DNA from 4 places in the Priestia sp. 179-F W1.4 NHS genome. Region 1 is predicted to be linked to each of the others. Evidence: riboswitches for the same ligand, from Rfam matches in the RefSeq annotation. Region 1 holds a riboswitch; each other region holds the start of a gene.
What was found. A riboswitch is a leader RNA that binds a small molecule or an ion and turns the genes downstream of it on or off. The one in region 1 is predicted to bind thiamine pyrophosphate.
Positions count from the first base shown of each region.

Region 2: it holds a riboswitch for thiamine pyrophosphate, as region 1 does, so the genes downstream of both, thiT (energy-coupled thiamine transporter ThiT) here and thiM (hydroxyethylthiazole kinase) in region 1, are expected to answer to the same signal.
Region 3: it holds a riboswitch for thiamine pyrophosphate, as region 1 does, so the genes downstream of both, ACH0CI_RS24020 (thiamine phosphate synthase) here and thiM (hydroxyethylthiazole kinase) in region 1, are expected to answer to the same signal.
Region 4: it holds a riboswitch for thiamine pyrophosphate, as region 1 does, so the genes downstream of both, ACH0CI_RS14900 (acetylornithine deacetylase) here and thiM (hydroxyethylthiazole kinase) in region 1, are expected to answer to the same signal.

Region 1 is NZ_JBIQFF010000003.1:336,686-341,793, forward strand. Features, by position in the region: gene ACH0CI_RS16915 (TetR/AcrR family transcriptional regulator) at 1-217, shown strand, start outside; gene ACH0CI_RS16920 (MFS transporter) at 314-1,531, shown strand; TPP riboswitch at 1,723-1,831, shown strand; gene thiM (hydroxyethylthiazole kinase) at 1,907-2,713, shown strand; gene thiE (thiamine phosphate synthase) at 2,727-3,371, shown strand; gene ACH0CI_RS16935 (pyridoxamine 5'-phosphate oxidase family protein) at 3,400-3,828, opposite strand; RNA gene ssrS (6S RNA) at 3,976-4,153, opposite strand; gene ACH0CI_RS16945 (hypothetical protein) at 4,263-4,883, opposite strand; gene ACH0CI_RS16950 (helix-turn-helix transcriptional regulator) at 5,037-5,108, shown strand, end outside.
Region 2 is NZ_JBIQFF010000005.1:43,184-48,291, forward strand. Features, by position in the region: gene eutC (ethanolamine ammonia-lyase subunit EutC) at 1-37, opposite strand, end outside; gene ACH0CI_RS20685 (ethanolamine ammonia-lyase subunit EutB) at 52-1,422, opposite strand; gene ACH0CI_RS20690 (ethanolamine ammonia-lyase reactivating factor EutA) at 1,449-2,867, opposite strand; gene thiT (energy-coupled thiamine transporter ThiT) at 3,024-3,602, opposite strand; TPP riboswitch at 3,667-3,767, opposite strand; lysine riboswitch at 3,942-4,126, shown strand; gene ACH0CI_RS20700 (amino acid permease) at 4,229-5,108, shown strand, end outside.
Region 3 is NZ_JBIQFF010000008.1:60,949-66,056, reverse strand. Features, by position in the region: gene ACH0CI_RS24045 (amino acid ABC transporter permease) at 1-109, opposite strand, end outside; gene ACH0CI_RS24040 (amino acid ABC transporter substrate-binding protein) at 93-914, opposite strand; gene ACH0CI_RS24035 (fluoride efflux transporter FluC) at 1,256-1,654, shown strand; gene crcB (fluoride efflux transporter CrcB) at 1,655-2,041, shown strand; gene ACH0CI_RS24025 (hypothetical protein) at 2,093-2,308, shown strand; TPP riboswitch at 2,467-2,568, shown strand; gene ACH0CI_RS24020 (thiamine phosphate synthase) at 2,690-3,313, shown strand; gene thiO (glycine oxidase ThiO) at 3,297-4,424, shown strand; gene thiS (sulfur carrier protein ThiS) at 4,421-4,624, shown strand; gene ACH0CI_RS24005 (thiazole synthase) at 4,630-5,108, shown strand, end outside.
Region 4 is NZ_JBIQFF010000002.1:868,859-873,966, reverse strand. Features, by position in the region: gene ACH0CI_RS14910 (dihydrodipicolinate synthase family protein) at 17-916, shown strand; gene ACH0CI_RS14905 (MFS transporter) at 1,027-2,325, shown strand; TPP riboswitch at 2,505-2,607, shown strand; gene ACH0CI_RS14900 (acetylornithine deacetylase) at 2,722-3,999, shown strand; gene tenA (thiaminase II) at 4,005-4,676, shown strand; gene ACH0CI_RS14890 (ABC transporter ATP-binding protein) at 4,669-5,108, shown strand, end outside.

The sequences.
Region 1 (5,108 bases):
GAAACGACACGTGGAGTTTAACCGGGAACTTTTGCAACAGGGCATCGATGAAGGCGAGTTTTCTCATAAAAATGCAGAGCAACTTGCAGTAATTTTAGAAGGGTTGTTTGTTGGAATGAGCCGCGTGTCTCGAAAAACGAGTACGGAAAATGCCCTGCAGCTTTACCATTCAGCAATCGATGTATTTTTAAACGGAATTATAGCAAGGTCTTCTTAAATAAGCGGGGATGCTTATTGCGGCAATGAGTAATCCCTCATTATTTTGTATTTTTATAGACCGAACGTTCAGTATTTTTGTAATCAGGAGGTTTATATGTCATTATTGTTAAGAAATCGAGCGGCGATTTTGCTGCTCATGCTAAATATTTTTATTATCTTTACGGGAATCGGTCTCGTTATTCCAATTATGCCAACCTACATGACGGAGCTTCATATCAACGGCAGCGTGATGGGGCTTTTAGTAGCGGTATTTTCACTAACTCAATTTCTGTTTTCGCCTTTAGCTGGGCGATTATCAGACTCGTTAGGGAGAAAGAAAATTATTGTAGCGGGAATGATTGTTTTTGCCCTGTCTGAATGGTTCTTTGGTTCAGTGAGTACACCTCTTTTATTATTTGTATCCAGAATGCTAGGCGGGGTCGGGGCCGCGCTTATTATGCCTGCTGTTATGGCCTATACAGCGGACGTGACGTCTGCTAAAGAACGGGCTAAAGGAATGGGCTATGTGACGGCAGCGATTACAACAGGATTTATTATCGGGCCCGGTATTGGAGGCTTTTTAGCTGAATACGGCATGCGCGTGCCATTTTACATGGCCGCAGTAGCAGGAGGCTTGGCTGCAGTGATTACGCTTTTTGTTTTGCCGGAGTCTCGTCCTGTACAAGGTCATGCTGTTTCAAACAATGAGAATCCAAAAGAAGATCGGCTGCTGCTGCAGCTTATGAATTCCTACAAAGAACCTTATTTTTTAAGTTTAATTATCGTTTTTGTGACATCGTTTGGATTATCCAATTATGAAACGATCTTTTCACTATTTGTTGATCATAAATTTAGCTTTACGCCAAAAGATATTGCGTTTGTTATTACGTTTGGCTCTATTGCAGGGGCTGTTGTGCAGGTTACGATTTTTGGCTGGATTTTAAATAAGTTCGGTGAAAAAAGAGTGATTTCGTTTTGCTTGATGATGACGGGACTTTTTATTTTACTTACACTATTTGTGCACACGTACTGGCTTATTATTGTTGTGACATTTATCGTCTTTTTAGCAACAGATATTTTACGTCCGGCAATCAGCACGCAAATGTCGATGATGGCACAAGACGACCAAGGGTATGTAGCCGGACTAAATTCTGCTTATACAAGTCTTGGTAATATTATTGGACCTGTTGTAGCAGGCTTTCTTTTTGATATAAACATTAATTACCCGTACGTATCAGCTGCACTTGTACTGCAGCTTTGTTTTCTTTTATCTTTAAGAGCAGGGAAGGACCGAAAAACAGCTGTGAGAAATCAAGCGATTCAAGAGAAATAACGAGAAGGAAAAATGATAGAATTTTTAGGGAATAGAAGACCTCCAGTAGTTTACTGGAGGTCTTTTAATGATGCTTTTAGTAAAGCTGTAAGATTTACAACACCACTCAGCCTATAGCGAAGCTTTATTTTATGGGCAAAACAGTGAAATGGTTGCAAATAAAAAAGGTTAATAGTAAACTTTAAACGTAACAAGAATAGTATGGGAGCTTGCGCGGGGCAGGCTGAGAGTACAGGGGCGCCTGTTGACCATTTGAACCTGTTGGATAATGCCAGCGCAGGGAATGTGAGTACATACCAAAGCACTTTGCGCATGCAAGGTGCTTTTTTGTCTTTTTTTTGCAGTGTTAAAACTAAATGAAAAGAGTGAGAGAACATGGATATTAGTAAAATTTCAGCTCAATTAGAAAAAGTAAGAGATACAAGTCCGCTTGTTCATAATATTACGAATGTTGTGGTAACCAATTTTACAGCAAATGGACTGCTTGCCCTAGGAGCGTCACCTGTTATGGCTTATGCGAAGGAAGAAGTGGCTGACATGGCTCGAATCGCCGGAGCGCTTGTCTTAAATATGGGTACACTGACGGCTCAAGAAGTAGAAGCGATGAGAATAGCAGGAAAATCAGCAAATGAAAACGGCGTGCCGGTTATTTTCGATCCTGTAGGAGCCGGAGCGACAACGTTTCGTACAGAAGTGGCACGTCAGCTTGTAGAAGAATTAAATATTGCCGTTATTCGCGGTAACGCTGCTGAAGTTGCGAATGTAGTAGGCGAGTCATGGCTCATTAAAGGCGTTGATTCATTAGAAGGGCAAGGAGACGTCATTGAACTTGCTGAGAAAGCAGCGAACAAATTAGATACAGTGATTGTTATTACGGGGAAACAAGATGTGATCACCGATGGAAACACAACGTATACAGTAGACAACGGTCACCCGTTATTTACGAAGGTGACGGGTACTGGATGTCTGCTGACATCAATTATAGGAGCTTTCGCGGCTGTAGAAAAAGAATATGTCGAGGCAAGCGTTGCTGCTTTAAGTTTTTACGGAGTGGCAGGTGAAATCGCCGCAGCGAAAAAAGGTGAAGAAGGGCCGGGGAGCTTTCAAATTGAGCTGTTAAATCAGCTTCATCTTTTATCTGGACAGGATATTGAATCATATGCAAGAGTACATCAACGTTAAAAGGAGCGGGAAAATGACAAACGAAGAAATTAAAAAGCTGCTGAAAGTTTATTTTATAATGGGCAGCAATAACTGTACAAAAGATCCGAAAGAAGTGTTGAAAGAAGCAATTGAAGGCGGGGTTACCGTGTTTCAGTTCCGTGAAAAAGGCGAAGGTGCCCTAAAAGGAGAAGCGAAATATCAGCTGGCGAAGGAACTTCAGCAAATTTGTCAGCAGCACAACGTTCCTTTTGTTGTGAACGATGACCTTGACTTAGCGATCCGTTTACAAGCGGATGGCGTTCATATTGGACAAGAAGATGAAAAAGCTCATATTGTTCGAGAAAAAATAGGAAAAGGAATTGTTGGCGTCTCTGTTCATAATATACAAGAGCTGCAGCAAGCGATAAAAGATGGGGCGGATTATGTAGGAATGGGACCTGTTTTTCCTACTTCTACAAAAAAAGACGCAAAAGCAGTGCAAGGTACAAAATTAATTGAAGAAGTGCGAAACCAGAATATTGACTTTCCAATTGTAGGAATCGGTGGCATCACGCCTGAAAATGCCAAACAAGTAGTAGCAGCAGGTGCAGATGGTGTTTCTATTATTACCGCTATTAGCTTAGCAGCGTCTCCAAAAGAAAAAGCAGCTCAATTGAAAGAAGCGGTAGGAAAATAAAAAAAGCGCACAGTGTGCGCTTTTTTTATTATAGCTGAACGGTTTGAGGAGTTTCTTCGCCTTCATTCATAAAGCGAATTTCGTTTGGCGTAATTTCCAGAACAACATACTCAGGGTCATTTGGACCGTCAAACCATTCTTTCATGTGATCGTTCCATATACGTCCTTTTAATTGATCACCAGTACGAAGAACAGCTGTCCCGGATAATTCTAAGTATTGATCGCCATATCCTTCGCCGCTGTAGCCTAATAGTACGTGCACGTTTGGATTAGCTTCGATTTCTTCTGCCTTATGTGTATTGATATTTGTTGGTGTGTAAAGAGCGATACCATCTTCATCGCTGAAAAATGTCATATAGCGAGAGTGGGGTTTGTTGTTTACAACTGTGGCTAATGTTCCTACACGATTTCCTTCTAATACTTCATTTACTTTTTTAGCAATTTTTTGTTCATTCATTTTATCCATCTCCTTTATTACTTTTTATGTTCCTCAATCGAAGATAAATAAAACATACATGTCTAAAAAAAATACAAGTTAACAATAAAATAATTATGTAAACTAATAAATAGAAAAATAAAAAAAGCTAGCTACAGCTAACTAAAAAATAAGCCCGCACTGCCGTAACCCTAAGTGTCTTAAATACCCAGATCTACTAGGTGGGTGCCCTCATAGCCGGGTTTAGCGTCCCAAGGAGGGCGTGCTATCTGCAGCTAAATTTTGAGCTCCCTTTTAACACTCAAAGGTTTAAGACAACATGAGTATACGCACAGCGCAGGTATGTATAACAAATGTAAATAAAATGCCGATATATAAATGTTTTCTAATTAATCAACTTTCATCGTACAAGAAATGATTATAACGGAATAATGAATGGAACGCAAGCCTTTTATTTAAAGTTTTTCTTCTCTAACATCTTGGCGGTTATGCCGTAATAAAATAAAAAAAGGGCCCGCAACTGGAATGAAACATAAGAGAAGGTAAGGTCGGGATGCTATCCTTTCTTTTGTCATAACGGAATAAGAAAGCCACGTTAAAACAAAAAAATCAGCGGTCATCACGCTAACAAGCTGTGACTGCATAAAAGCATCTCCATAAGCTCTTATTGAACCTATGGATAGTCCGTATACGTAACCTGCAATCGTGAGCGCTAAGCATAGTCCAATCCATAGACGAGAAGAAATGATGGCAATGAAGCGTGAAGAAATACGCGAACGTGTTCGAACTTTTTGTCCTTTCCAATGATAATAGAACAAAAGAGAAAAAGCTCCGAGCCCAAATGATAGAAGAGAAAATGGCCATCCAGGCAGTTTGTACGTATCTTTTTTACAAATCATTACCATAAACAATATTGGGAAAAGTCCTAAAAAAGAGAATACCATAACCACGAGCGGATCTACCTGTTGAAAATTTCCTGTGATAAGATTTTTAAACAGTAAATCATTAGCGGCGCTTGCTCCCGGAGCTAGCAAAAAGGCGTATAGTACAAGCATAGCCCATACAATGATATACATATTCTCAACTCCTTTTAATTGTTTTAGTATACAAAAACCATTTTAGTATATTTCCCCGTCTTGTGATGAAGGGAAACGCTTGAAACTCTTCTTTAATTAGGTGTAATATTACACTAAAGACATGTGCGTGTATAGAAAGAAAGGGCTGTAAAAATGAATAAACAAGAAGTGATTAAATCAGTATCGGATAAAATACGATTAATTCGTTTAGAAAGAAACTATTCA
Region 2 (5,108 bases), on a different contig from region 1:
GTGTTTCAAGCGGATCGCGATTTGACTTTGGTATCATAGTAAGCACCTTCCTTAAATCAAATTCATAAAAATAGTTGGGTCTCCAGCTCTTGATGTGAAGCGTCCGTTTTCCATAATACGCTGATCTTCAAGCCATTTTTGAAATAACGGAGTTGGGGTACGGCCGAGTACATTGCGCACGGTTGCGATATCATGATAACTAAGAGACTGATAGTTTAGCATGCAGTCATCAGCCATGGGCACTCCTATTACAAAGTTCACCCCAGCTGTTCCTAGAAGCATACTTAAATTATCCATATCGTTTTGATCAGCATCCATGTGGTTGGTGTAACATACGTCTACTCCCATAGGCAAGCCGTGCATTTTGCCCATAAAGTGATCTTCTAACCCAGCTCTTAGAACTTGTTTGCTGTTATATAAATATTCAGGTCCAATAAATCCAACAACCGTGTTAACTAAGAAAGGCTTATAGTGGCGAGCTAAGCCATAGCATCTAGCTTCGAGCGTTACTTGATCAATATTATAGTGGGCTTCTGCTGACAGTTCAGAACCTTGTCCTGTTTCAAAATACCAGCGGTTCGGGCCCTTTGCTGTCCCTTTTTCATGAATTAACGCTGTCGCTTCATCGAGTATAGACAGTGAAATCCCAAATGAATCATTACCGGCTTCTGTGCCTGCTAAACTTTGAAAAACCAAGTCAGCAGCTGCTCCTTTTTCGATTGCTCTCATTTGACTTGTTACATGTGATAACACACAGTTTTGAGTAGGAATCGACCATTCGTTGATTATATTTTTTGTTTCATTTAAAAGCGCGTAGATATTATCCGTTGTATCAATAACAGGGTTAATTCCGATAACCGCATCTCCAATTCCATAGCTTAACGCTTCGTAGAGAGATGCTCTCATTCCTTTTAAGTTATCTGAAGGATGATTAGGCTGGGCTCTTGAAGCCAATACGCCTTTTTGACCGATAGTCGTTTGACAAGTAGTTTGCACTTCTATCTTGGCAGCTCCTTGAATTAAATCTAAATTGGACATAATTTTAGTAGCTGCCGCAATCATTTCGCTGTTTAATCCCTTGCTAAGCGCAAGAAGGTCTTCTCCGGTATGCTCATCAGATAAGATGTATTCTCTTAACTCCCCTACTGTCCAATTTTTAATAATGTCGTAAACCGATGAATCAACCTGACTTTCGATTAATGCCGAGACGTTGTCTTCATCTGCGCTTAGCAGCGGGTAATTTCGAATATCAGCAAGTGTGATATCAGCTAGCACTTGTTTGGCTGCCATTCGTTCTTTCATTGACTCAGCGCTAACTCCTGCGAGCTGATCTCCAGAACGTTCTTCGTTTGCTTTGGCCATAATTTCTTTTAAGCTATAAAATGAAAATGTTTCTCCTAACAATCGTGTAGTTTTAAACATCGTTTCCTCCTTGTATGTTCAGTTGATTATGATGAAAAAGCGAGTGTTTTAATCGAAACAGAGATTGCCTCTCCAGCTACGGGTAACCCTAGATCGACATAATCTCCGTGGGTAAAGTCAATTTGATCTAAACAAATAATTTCTAATTCTTTCTCCTGTTTGGCTAGTGCTTGTCCTAAAGCTTTAGCAATATCCTGCTCGCATAAAACAACGAGGCACTTAGCTCCTTTAAAACAAGCACCAAATTCAGCGCTTATTACTTTTGCTAATTCTTGCAGCATTCTATAGCTGCAGTAAGGGAAATGAGATAAAGCAATAGCAATGGGAGGATCTTCTGCGCTGAAAACAGTTGAAGCCTGCATACATGCCGTTCGAGCTCTTTCTTGAAACAGCTGCGGATTCCACTCCTCCTCTTGCTGTACGGGTATCTCTATAATCGGAATATTTTTTAGCGGCAGCCGCTTTGATTTAATGTATACGGTTGATCCGCTAACTTCTGTATTTTGCATACCAGCTCCAATGACAGTGGCTCGCGTTGTTTCAGCCGCTCGAGATACCTGTATGGCTTGAAACTGATAAGCTAGCAGCGGACCAATGTCTCCGTGTATGGCCACTTCCTTCACTGTTTTTGGTTTCTCCTTCTCTATCATGGCTCCTACTCCTCCCGAGACCATGATTGTCTCTGGCCGAGTAGAAGATCTTGTATGAGGGGAAACGAGCAGCAAAGAGGTTTGCTTCAGTGCGCTCACATAATCCACGGTTTCTTTAGCTAGCAATTTGCAAATAGACGAGAGTTTTTCAAATGTTGCTTTTTCGCCTTCTTGAAGCATCAGAGAATTATTTTTTAAAAATTCAGTTAAATAAGACGAAACGTAGGTAACAATACCATCTTCGTTTAGTCGAATTAATCTTCCGCCTACATGCAGGGTAAACGTTTCAATCACTTTTCCATTTTGACATAAGGCGATGTTAGCAGTGCCTCCACCTACATCAATATTGGCAATCACTTTATTGGTTTCAGCAGAATGTTCGATTGCTCCCGATCCTTTTGCCGCTAACATTCCTTCTAAGTCAGCACCAGCTGTTGCAACAACAAAATTCCCAGCGTGTTCAGCTAGATAGTGAACGATACTCTCTGCATTTTGCTTCCGAGCCGTTTCTCCTGTGATGATCACAGCACCCGCCTCCACTTGATCTAAGGAGATCCCTGCTTTTTTGTACTCTTTTTCTAGTAATAGCGTTAACCTTCGAACATCGATTTCAACCTCGTTTACCATAGGTGTTGTATAGATGGAACTTGCATACGTTACGCGACGATCAATAATTTGACAGCCTGGCAGCGTAAACTGATTTTGTTGATTTGCTATTAACAGTTTGCTTACAATCAGTTTTGTTGTGCTTGTTCCAATATCTAAACCTATGCTCGTGATCCATTTCTGTAGCATACGATCAATCCTTTATCTCGTTTGAATATGTTGACTATCATAAAACAGTTTTTTGAATATTTCACTAACTATGTTATCAAACCTGACACACTTTTGTGTAAACAAAGGTGACAAATGACAAAAAAGACTAAATCTTGGCAGATTTAGTCTTTTTTCTTATGATGAGTGTGATTTAGTTACAATCATTCTTGATGCCGATGGAATTAACAATGAAAGAATGACTAAGCAGGCTATTAGTGACCCTACCATTGAAATACCGTTCATTGAAAAAGAATACCACAGAGCGGACATACCCTTTGGTGCGTACGATCCCCAGAAAATAATACCAGCAATAAAGTGCCAGAAATAACGTGCGAAGCTGCCGATAATAAGGGATAAAACAATTAAAATAAAAGCTTTTGATCTGTTATTGGTAGCTAAATTTGTTTTAATAGATTGTGAAAAAATACCTCCAAAACCTATAAAAGCAAAAGCTACAATATATTCAATAAATGTTTGTAGCGCTGTTAAAATATAAGCTGTTCCTGTCGCTAACTGCAAAAGCCCCCATAATAGACCAGATAGAGCCCCGCCTTTTACTCCCCAGCGAAAGCACATAATAAAAATGGGCACCATGGAGAACGAAATGCTCACAGCCGTCGCAATTTTAATTGAAGGCAAAAGGTCAAGTAGAAGTGCCAATGCTGCAAAAATAGCTATTTCAATTTTAGCCTGTAAAGGTAATGCTTTATTCACGTTTCTCACTCCTGTTTTTGAATCATTCATATCAAACGGTTTACACAGGAGTAAGCAAATAGGTATGCTACTATTCCCACATTCCTACGCTAGCGTTAACTAACAGGTTCAAAGGGTCTGAACATTTCGTTCACTCTCAGCACGGCGGCTCCCCCTGTGGTACGTTTGGATATTTATGTAGTATAAAGACAACGTTTATTATACCATACGTAACAAAATAGATTCGAGAGATTTCAAAGATGTTTCTATTTTCTGAATCTATTTTTTATAATGACAATCGTTTTAGTATTTGTTATACTTCTTTTATGTCAATTGAATATAAAAAACCCTCATCCTAATCGATGAGGTAGAGGTCGCAGTTTTTAATAGTAAAGTAACGGAAATGCAGAGAACATTGAGGATGTTGCTTGAAAGGAAAAATTGCCGAAGTTTAAATCACTTCTCGGTTGATTTAAGCTGGGGCTGTCTCCGAACAGGAACAGAACTGTCACATCATGCGAGTGATGTGAAGAGCTATCTTCACGGAAGGTTGACGCGGTTTTCAGATTTAAAAGCGCGCACATATACTGCGGGCTTTTTTTATGTTATCCCGTCTCTTTCCGTACATTCGAAAGGAGTATTTATCTATGCAAGAGCAGCAAGAATTAAAACGTGGGTTGAAATCTCGCCACTTAACGATGATTTCATTAGGAGGAGCCATCGGAACCGGCTTATTCCTAGCAAGTGGTGGAGCAATTCACACAGCAGGACCTGGGGGAGCGCTTTTAGCTTACGCTATTATTGGCGTAATGGTTTACTTTTTGATGACCAGTCTAGCAGAGCTCGCAGCTTATATGCCTGAAGCTGGTTCATTTAGTACGTATGCGTCTCGTTTTGTAGATCCATCCTTTGGTTTCGCTCTCGGCTGGAACTACTGGTATAACTGGGCTATTACGATTGCAGCTGAATTATCCGCTGGAGCCCTTATTATGAAATTTTGGTTCCCGAACTCTTCTTCTATTTTATGGAGTGCCCTGTTTTTATTAATTATGTTTGGGCTTAACTACCTTTCTGTAAAAGGATTTGGTGAATCTGAATTTTGGTTTTCGTTAATTAAAGTAGTAACGGTTATTATCTTTTTAGTTATTGGTATTATGATGATTTTTGGTATCTTTAACAATGAAGCACCAGGTTTTAAAAACTTCACGCTTGGTGATGGACCGATTCACGGTGGATTCTTCACTGTACTAGGTATCTTTATGGCAGCTGGTTTTTCATTCCAAGGAACAGAGTTGCTTGGAGTTGCAGCTGGAGAAAGTGAAGATCCAGAAAAAACGGTTCCTCGCGCAGTGAAACAAGTCTTCTGGCGCATCTTGTTATTTTATATTTTAGCTATTTTTGTTATCGGGATGCTTATTCCATACACAGCGGATTCGTTAGCAAGTGATGATGTGCGAGTAAGTCCGTTTACTTTAATATTCGAACGAGCAGGTCTAGCGTTTGCTGCATCAGCTATCAATGCCGTTA
Region 3 (5,108 bases), on a different contig from region 1:
TAGAATATTGAATAGCTCCCTTTAGCATTGGTAAGAGAGATGATTGAGCGATTGAAATCAATTGATTCAATCGCTCTCCATCAGGAAAAATATTATTTAGGAGAAACATCTTCGCCAAACCATTTCTTAGAAATTTTTGCGTATGTTCCGTCTTTTTTCATATCTTTCAATGCTTTGTTTACTTCATCCACTAACTTACCGCTGTCTTTTCTAAACATAAAGCCGCTTGCAGCACCATCGGATTTTTCATCCGCGATTTTGATAGGTGCGTTAGGGTGCTTTTTCTTATAGTCAAGGAACGATAATTTATCGTTGATTGTAGCATCAACACGGTTTGCGCTCATTAGTTCTACTGCTTGAGCAAAACCTTCAGCACTCGTAATGTTTGCACCATAAGATTGAGCCATGTCTTTGTAGTTACTTGTTAATGACTGTGCTGATTTTTTTCCTTTTAAATCTTTAAATGATTTGATATCTTTTTCGTCTTTACGAACAATTAATACGGCGCCTGACTGGATGTATGGGTCAGAGAAATCGTATTTCTTTTGACGATCTTCACGAATACCCACTTCATTAGCAATCATGTCAAAGCGTTTAGCATCTAATCCGGCAAACATGCCATCCCACTGTGTTTCTTTGAACTCAGCTTTTACGCCAAGACGTTTAGCTACTTCTTGAGCCAATTCTACATCAAACCCAGTTAGCTTTTGTTTGTCATCATGAAAAGTGAACGGAGGGTATGTACCTTCAGTTCCAATTGTTAATACGCCATCTTTTTTCACTTTATTATATAAATCCTCTTGTGAAGATTTATTGTCTCCATTGTTTGCTTCATTTTTTGAGCTAGAACCGCATGCGGCAAGCACAACTGTGAAAGCTAATAGTAGCGACAAAAGTGCAGCAAATTTCTTCATTTTCTAAACCCCCTAGTATTCTGATAGGAAATGATACTCTGTGATACTAAACAAGAACACAGCAAAAGTCAACAAAAAAAACTTATACGATTAATGTGACTTAAAATAAGGGAAATATACCTTCTATACACGGTTTGTCATAAGGATACAGAAAGATTTTAAAATTTGGATTAAGTGGATTTTTAAGGGATATTTGAGGAGTAAAAAGGAAGTTTCATGCGACGATTTTCTCTTTCATTTTTTCATGACTTTTGGTGCAATAAACATATAGTTAAATGTTAAGGTAGAAATAAATTCCTTATGGTACACTTAAAGAAGAATTTATGAAACGGAGCGATATGATGAAAGCCATAAACTTAATCTCAATTGCCTTTGGTGCTATCGCTGGTACATATGCGCGTTATTTGCTAAATCTTTCCTTATTATATACGGGCTATCCAATAGGAACGGTAATTGAAAACCTATTAGGAAGCTTCATACTAGGCCTATTAACAGGATTTTTTGCGTGGAAAAAGCCAAAAGAATGGATAAAGCTTGGACTAGGAGTTGGCGTGTGCGGCGGTTTTACAACGTATTCAACCTTTGCAGGAGACGTCATTTCTCTCACTCAGCACCATTTATTTTGGGGAGCCATTTATGTCATTGTCTCTTTAGTAGGTGGAATCCTTCTTGCTTTAGCAGGCTATCTATGCGGTGAAGCGGCAGGGAAAAATTTAGTGAAAGTACATGAGGTGAAGTAAATGAGCATAGTGAGCTTGGCACTTGGCGGGGCAGCTGGAGGAATATGCCGTTATCTTTTGGGTTTAAAAGTTACAAAAACAGTTTCAAACCCTCCTTTTCCAGTCTCAATGCTGTTTGTAAACTTGCTCGGGGCGTTTGGGCTTGGTCTTTTTTACGGTAGTTATTATGGAAAGGTTCCGAGTCATGCTTATGATGATTCAATATTTTTAATGATTGGCATTGGGTTTTTTGGTGCCTTTACCACTTTTTCAACGTTTAGTGTGGAAACCGTACAGTTAATTCGGGAAAAATCTTATCGGAAAATGTTGGCGTACGTGGGGATTTCAGCATTTGGAACAGTTGGTTTATTTACAGTCGGTTTACTGGCAGGAACGTTTTTATTATAAGTAAAGAGAACGTTTCTAGTAGGGAAAAACAAAAAGACGGAGAAGTAGAGAATGGATAGAAAAGCAGAAGTTTGGAAATACATTTTGTTGATTGTAGCTGTTGCAGGTCAGATCATTGGTTTTTTATTTTTATTTATAAATGTTGTGGCGGCATTTATTTTTTACGGTTTTTATATTCTAACTTTTATTATGTTACTCCTGCTGTTTATATGGGATCGGAAAAAGGAAAAAGACAAAGAAGAATTTGACGACTATACCGATTACTAACTATATAAAAAGCAGAATGATTCGGTGCGCCGGGCCTCTTAGTAAAGAAGCTTAAAAGATACATCTATAAAAGGAAGAGAGCCGTAAGAGCATAAAGAGATATTGTATTTACATCTAGTTGTGTTATAATTTTAAGTGCAAAAACAAAATCAATAAATAGCAATCACTAGGGGAGCTTTTTGAAGCTGAGACGGATGTATTTCGGACCCTTTGAACCTGATCTGGTTTGGACCAGCGTAGGGAAGTGGCGATCATGTTTACATAACGATGCATGCTAACCACTCTACGTTGTAGAGTGGTTTTTTGTATGTAATAAAGCCCTCTGCACAAGATGAAGTGATTGAAATTTCTCTTTATTCTGAATGGAAAGGTTTCGATCATGTGGATATTCCTAAATTTCATGTCATTACAACAGATAAGCAGCCAATCGAAGAGCTTCAAAAAATTTTAACGGCTATCGCGCCTTTTGCGGGCGCCATTCATATTAGAGAAAAAAAGAAAACGGCAAAGCAGATTCAATGTTTACTAGAAAGCCTACCATTTTGTCGCTCTAAAATTATTGTGAATGACCGAGTTGATGTAGCGCATGCTTTAAAAGCAAAAGGTGTACAGCTTGCCTATCATAGTTTAGACGTTTCGTTTGTTATAGACGCATTTCCTTCTCTTATTGTTGGAAAGTCAGTTCACTCTGTGGAAGAGGCTTTAGAAGCTGAAAAAGATGGTGCTCACTACATTTTATACGGACATATTTATTCAACACATTCAAAAAAAGAATTAAAAAGTCGAGGGATAGCGGCACTAAAAGAAGTAGTAGACGCTGTGCAGATACCGGTTATTGCCATTGGAGGAATTACACCTGTAAATGCCAAAGAGGTACTTCAAACAGGAGCACACGGTATAGCCGTGATGTCTGGTGTCATGCTTGCGCAAGATCCCCTGAAAGCGATTAAACAATATTCTCATATATGGACATCTGGAGGTGGAGAAAATGAAGCAGCATTATGATGTACTGTTAATCGGAGGAGGTATAATCAGCTCTTCTATCGCTTATCATTTGTCAAAACAAGGAGCGTCAGTAGCTATTCTTGAACGCAATCAAGTTGGTTGTGAAGCTTCAAGTGCAGCCGCTGGTATTTTAGGTGCTCAAGCTGAAATTGATGAAGAAGGTCCTCTTTTAGACCTTGCTATTAAGAGCAGAAGCATGTTTCCTGAACTGGTGAAGGAACTAAAAGAAAAAACGGCTATCGACGTAGAGCTCATTCAAAAAGGCTTATTAAAAGTCGCTGTAACAGAAGAAGATGCACACGTATTAAAGAAAAAAGCCGCTCAGCACCACCGGTGGGACAAAGATGTAAGATGGATCGATGTAAAAGAAGCGCGTTTGTTAGAACCCGGGCTCTCTCCAGACATATACGGAGCCATTACAATACCGGGAGACGGCCAGCTAGCTCCGGCTAAGTTAACACAAGCTCTTGCTCATGGAGCCTTGTATCACGGAGCAGATGTATTCGAATACTGTGACGTTCACTCTCTTATTATGGAAAATGAAACAGTAAAAGGGGTACAGACGTCCAAAGGCTCTTTTTATGGAGAAAAAGTAGTGATTGCAGCAGGCTCATGGGCTAAACGCTTTATTTCTTCTGAACATTTAGGCGAGGTGTTTCCTGTAAAAGGAGAGTGTATTGCTCTGCAAAGTCATAAGCCCCTGCTTTCTAAAACGATTTTTTTAGATGAAGGTTTTTACTTAGTCCCTAAGACTGGTGGAAGAATCGTAATCGGGGCAACTAAGCTGCAGCATGATTTTACTAAGACCGTTTCTGCACAAGGTATTCAATTTTTGCTGAATAAAGCTTCTGCGCTTCTGCCGGCCATTAAAGAAGCCACATTTGAAAAAGCATGGGCTGGTCTTCGTCCACAAACAAATGATGGCTGGCCTTATTTAGGAGAGCACCCTGAAATAGCGAATCTGCACATGGCTTTTGGCCACTACCGAAACGGTATTTTATTAAGCGCTGCAACTGGAAAAATTATGGCTGATGCTTTGTTAGGGAAAAAGCCGAATCATTCATTTTTTACATCATTTCAGCTAACGAGAGCAATGGAGGGAGTTCATTGAATCTAATTATTAACGGTAAGACCGTCACTGTTGGAGATGAAATTGAAACGGTCGAGCACTTGCTTCAGGCTCAGAGCCTGCATGAACGAGTTGTAATTGTTGAATTAAATAAGAACATTTTACAAAAAAAAGAACATAGCGATGCATGCTTAAAAGATGGAGATACATTAGAAGTTGTTTCATTTGTAGGAGGAGGATGAAGAGTATGTTAAAAATTGGACAATATACATTTAATTCACGTTTATTATTAGGAACAGGGAAATTTCCGGACTTTACGACTCAGCGTCAAGCGGTAGAAGAGTCAGAAACAGAAATTTTAACATTTGCTGTTAGACGAATGGATATTTTTGATCAAAATCAGCCCAATTTATTAGAAGCGCTTGATGTGAAGCGTTTCACTCTTTTGCCTAACACTGCTGGAGCAAAAAATGCAGAAGAGGCCGTACGTATTGCTAAATTAGCAAAGGCTTCTGGACTTTGTGACATGGTGAAAGTAGAAGTAATTGGATGTGATAAGACGCTGCTTCCTGATCCAGTTGAAACATTAAAAGCTAGTGAAGAACTGTTAAAAGAAGGCTTTACCGTTTTACCTTACACATCAGATGATGTTTTACTTGCGCGTCGTTTAGAGGAGTTAGGCGTACATGCCATTATGCCAGGAGCGTCGCCTATCGGTTCAGGTCA
Region 4 (5,108 bases), on a different contig from region 1:
CAAAGGGGAGAAGGAAATGAAACATTTATACGGAGTTACAACAGCAATGGTTACACCGTTTACTAAAACGGGTGAAGTAGATTTAGAGAAAGTAGTAAATTTAACAGAGTTTTTAATTTCAAAAGGAGTGCACTGCTTGTATCCGCTTGGTACCACGGGCGAGATGCTTCGTCTATCTGTCAAAGAAAGAAAGCAAGTTGCAGAAACAGTAGTGAAACAAGCGGCTAATCGTGTAACCGTATTCATACATGTAGGAGCTATGAATGAAGAAGATACAATTGAGCTTGCAAAACATGCCTATGAAATTGGCGCCGACGGTATCGGAGTAGTTACGCCTATGTTCTTTGGAGCAAACGATAACGAACTAGAAACGTATTTTATAAAAGTAGCAAACAGTGTCCCGAATGATTTTCCCGTATATTTATATAATATTCCTCAGTGTTCAAGCAATGATTTAACGGCAGAGGTAGCTCAAAAAGTGGCAGATTCATGCAAGAATGTAATTGGTATTAAATATAGCTACCCTGACTATTTACGCGTAAATGATTATTTAAATATTAACGATGGAAACTTTTCTGTTCTTCCCGGAACCGATCGTTTATTTTTAGCAGCTCTGGCTATGGGATGTGAAGGAGTTGTCTCCGGTGTATCGGGCGTTTATCCCGAACCTTTTGTAGAGACTTATAATGCCTTTAAAGCGAATGATTTAGAAAAAGCGAGAAAGATGCAAAAAGTTGCTATTCAATATTGTGAAGCTCTTTTAAACGGAAGCAACATGTCTTATTTTAAAGAAGCATTAAAATTGAGAGGCATTGATGTTGGTGGCATGAGATCTCCTCAAATAGATTTAACAGAAGAAGAAGTCAAAGAATTAGATGATAAACTAAATAGCATTCGTCCAAAGAGCAGTGTTTAATAATTGGTTCATGTTCTGAATAAACTCATGCATTTCTAGTGAACAGGGCTGTTTGATAATAAGCAAACAGCTCATTCACTATAACGATTAAGGTTATGGAGGGATATTCTATGGCGGTTACATCTAAATTAAATGAAAGCGTTAACAAAGGTTTAGGTCCTGTAAAGCAAGATGTAAAAAAGACGAATATACGCTGGTGGCTTATTATTGTATTGCTAATTGGAGCAGTTGTTAACTATTTAGACCGCTCTAATTTAAGCATCGCTAATACCACGATTGCCAAAGAGTTTGGGCTGTCTTCTACACAAATGGGTCTTTTGCTTTCAGCTTTTCTCTGGCCATATGCCTTAGCAAATCTACCAGCAGGCTGGCTGGTTGATAAATACGGGCCGAAAAAAATGTTTGCATGGGCATCAGGCCTATGGTCTGTGGCAACGGTAGCAAGTGCATTTACTAACACGTATTCTGCTCTTTATGCCATGAGAATGCTTCTTGGTGTATCGGAGTCTCCTTTTTTTACTTCAGGAATTAAAGTGACGGAAAGATGGTTTAAAAAAGAAGAGCGCGGCCTTCCTACTTCGATTATTAATACAGGGTCTCAAATTGCTAATGCGATTGCTCCGCCACTTCTAACGGTACTGCTTTTAACAATGAGTTGGAGAGGAATGTTTGTTGTTATAGGAGCAGCAGGCTTTATTGTGATGTTTGTTTGGCTAAAGATATACCGAGATCCGGATTATGTTGCCAATAAAGTGAAAGCTGTCCCTAAAGAAGAGATAAAAATCAGTCATACCTCACAAGCAAAATGGTCACAGCTGTTTAAATATAAAAGCACATGGTTTATGATTATCGGGAATTTCGGAATTATGTTTACGATATGGGTTTATTTAACTTGGCTTCCTAGCTACTTAGAAACAGAGCGCGGTTTTAGCCTAAAACAAACGGGCTGGATTGCTGCTATTCCGTTTCTAGCAGGAATCATAGGAGTGTTGCTTGGTGGTGTAATTTCAGATAGATTTATTCGAAAAGGAATTAATGCAGTAACGGCAAGAAAAATACCAATTGTAGGCGGGGCAATCTTAGCCGCAGCATCGGTAGCACCCGTTCCTTTTATTGATAATGCAGCCTTAAGTATTGTCTTATTGTCGATTGGCTACTTCGCGTCACAGCTGCCATCAGGCGTCATTTGGACTCTAGCGGCGGATATTGCACCAAAGGAACAAGTTGCTTCACTCGGCGCTATTCAGAACTTCGGTGGATTTCTAGGAGCGGCAATGGCTCCTATCGTAACAGGGTTTATATTAGATGCAACGGGAACTTTTACGGCGGTTTTCCTGTTAGGAGCAGGACTGCTTTTAATTGGTGCTATTAGTTATGGCGTATTTTTAAAGAAGCCAATAGCTAACTAGTAATGTCACAAAAACAAAGAGCACACACTGCATGAAAAAGGTGTGTGCTTTTTCTTTTACTACTAAAAAGGAAACTATTTTCATTACCATATCATGAACCTTTCTATTGAATAAAACGCTTTACTATGATAAAACTATTACAGGTAAACATATGATAATAGATTAATTTCATAGAGATACAACACCACTAGGGGTGCTTTCGAAGCTGAGAGAGACGATAAGTCTTAACCCTTATAACCTGAACTAGGTAATACTAGCGTAGGAAAGAGGTATTGTAATGGATGTTTTGTATGGGATTTCCTTACGAACTCGTTATAATAATTTTGTGTACATAAACAAAAACACTTCTTTCCTGCGAAAGAAGTGTTTTTTTATGCGTAAAGGAAGGTGTCATACATGAAAGAAACAATTGATTTGCTTGTCAAACAGGTGGAGGAGCGCAAAGGAGAGTTAATCCAGTTATTAACAACGCTTGTTTCGTATAAAACGCCAGCGCCTCCTGCACGAAATTCTCATGAAGCGCAGCTGTACGTAGCGGATTTTCTTAAAAACTGCGGTTTTTCCATTGATATGTGGGACTTATATTCTAACGACCCTATCGTAGTGGGAACGTTAAAAGGACAAAAATCGGCTGACTATCAAAGCTTGATTATTAACGGCCATATGGATGTTGCTGAGGTACAAGAAAATAAAAAGTGGGAAACCAATCCGTTTGAAGCTGTTGTGAAAGACAATATGATAATTGGACGCGGAGTTGCTGATATGAAAGGCGGTTTGGCGGGAGCATTATTTGCAGTTCAGCTTTTAACAGAAGCAGGAATCGAGCTGCCAGGAGACTTGATTTTTGAATCCGTTGTAGGAGAAGAAGTAGGAGAGGCAGGTACGCTGCAATGCTGTCAGAAAGGGTATACAGCTGATTTTGCGCTTGTAGTCGATACAAGTGATTTACATATTCAAGGTCAAGGCGGAGTGATCACGGGATGGATTACGATAAAAAGCAGTAAAACCTATCATGACGGTACACGCCGAAGTATGATTCATGCTGGAGGAGGGCTGTTAGCCGCAAGCGCTATTGAAAAGATGGCAAAAGTGATCGGAGGGCTACAAGAATTGGAGCGTCACTGGGCTGTTACAAAGAGCTATCCAGGATTTTTGCCAGGGACAAATACGATTAATCCAGCAGTAATCGAAGGCGGAAGACATGCTGCTTTTATTGCAGATGAATGCAGGCTGTGGATCACCGTTCACTATTATCCTAATGAATCGTACGACCAAGTATCAAAAGAAGTGGAAGAATATATTATAGCTATTGCAAAAGCAGATCCATGGTTAAAAGATAATCTGCCAACCTTTGAATGGGGAGGCACATCAATGATTGAAGACAGAGGAGAAATCTTTCCGTCATTAGAAATTGATGAAAATCATGCAGGAGTGCAGCTGCTTGCAAATACTCATGAACAAATGGAAGGGAAAAAGCCTCCAATTGATGTGTCAACTAGCGTAACAGACGGGGGATGGCTAGCTGATGCGGGAATTCCCGCCGCTATTTACGGTCCGGGAAATTTAGCAAATGCACATGCTGTGAACGAACAATTAGATATTAATCAGCTTGTTCAATATACAAAAGTGATAGTGCAGTTCATTTATACGTGGCTGCATACGCATAAGGAGTGATCATCATGAAATTTAGTGAACGATTATACGAAAAGCTGCAGCCTATTTGGCGTCAAAATCATAATCATCCCTTCGTACAGGGGATGGGAGATGGAACGCTTGAAAAGGAGAAGTTTCGCTTCTACATGATTCAAGATTACCTTTACCTAATTGATTATGCCAAATTATTTGCGATTGGAGCCATGAAAGCTACGGATCTTCAAACGATGGGGAAATTTGCAGCCCTTTTAGATTCTACATTAAACGAAGAAATGAGTCTGCACCGTGAGTATGCCAAGAAATTTGAAATCAGCGAAAAAGAATTAGAAAAAGCGCAGCCATCTCCTACAACGCTTGCATACACGCACTATATGCTGCACGTTGGTCAAAGTGGAACATTAGCTGAATTAGTAGCCGCTCTTTTGCCTTGTATGTGGAGCTACTGGGAAATAGGAAAAGAACTTAGTGAAAAGCCTGGAGCTAACAATGAGTTTTACCGTGAGTGGATTGAAATGTACAGCTCAGAAGAATTTGGAGAACTGGCGACATGGTGTATCAATTTATTTGACTCACTTACTGAAGATAAATCAGAAGTGGAATTAGAAAAGCTTGAAGAAATTTTCTTGAATACGACGCGTTTTGAGTATATGTTCTGGGATATGGCTTATAACGAAGCGATGTGGCCAATTCATGAATAGGTCTGTGTTATCTTTTCAAAACGTCAGTTTTACGTACAAGAACGGTGATCAAGCGATTTTAAAATCATTAAACTTAGACGTGAAAGAAGGCGAGTTTGTCAGTATCGTTGGAGCGAGCGGCTCTGGGAAAAGTACGTTGTTTCGTCTCATTACAGGTCTTGAACAGCAGAGTGAAGGCGATATCGTGATTAACGGAAAGTCTTATGAAAAGCGACTAGGAAAAGTAGGCTATATGCCGCAGCAAGATTTGCTTCTTCCGTGGCGCACGATTTTAGACAATGCATCTCTGCCGCTTGAGCTTCACAATGTGTCAAAAGCAAGTGCTCATAGGCAAGTATCTCAGCTGCTCGAAGAGTTTGGTTTAAAAGGGTATGAAAATCGTTTTCCAAGTGATTTATCCGGAGGGATGAAGCAGCGTGTTTCTTTTCTGCG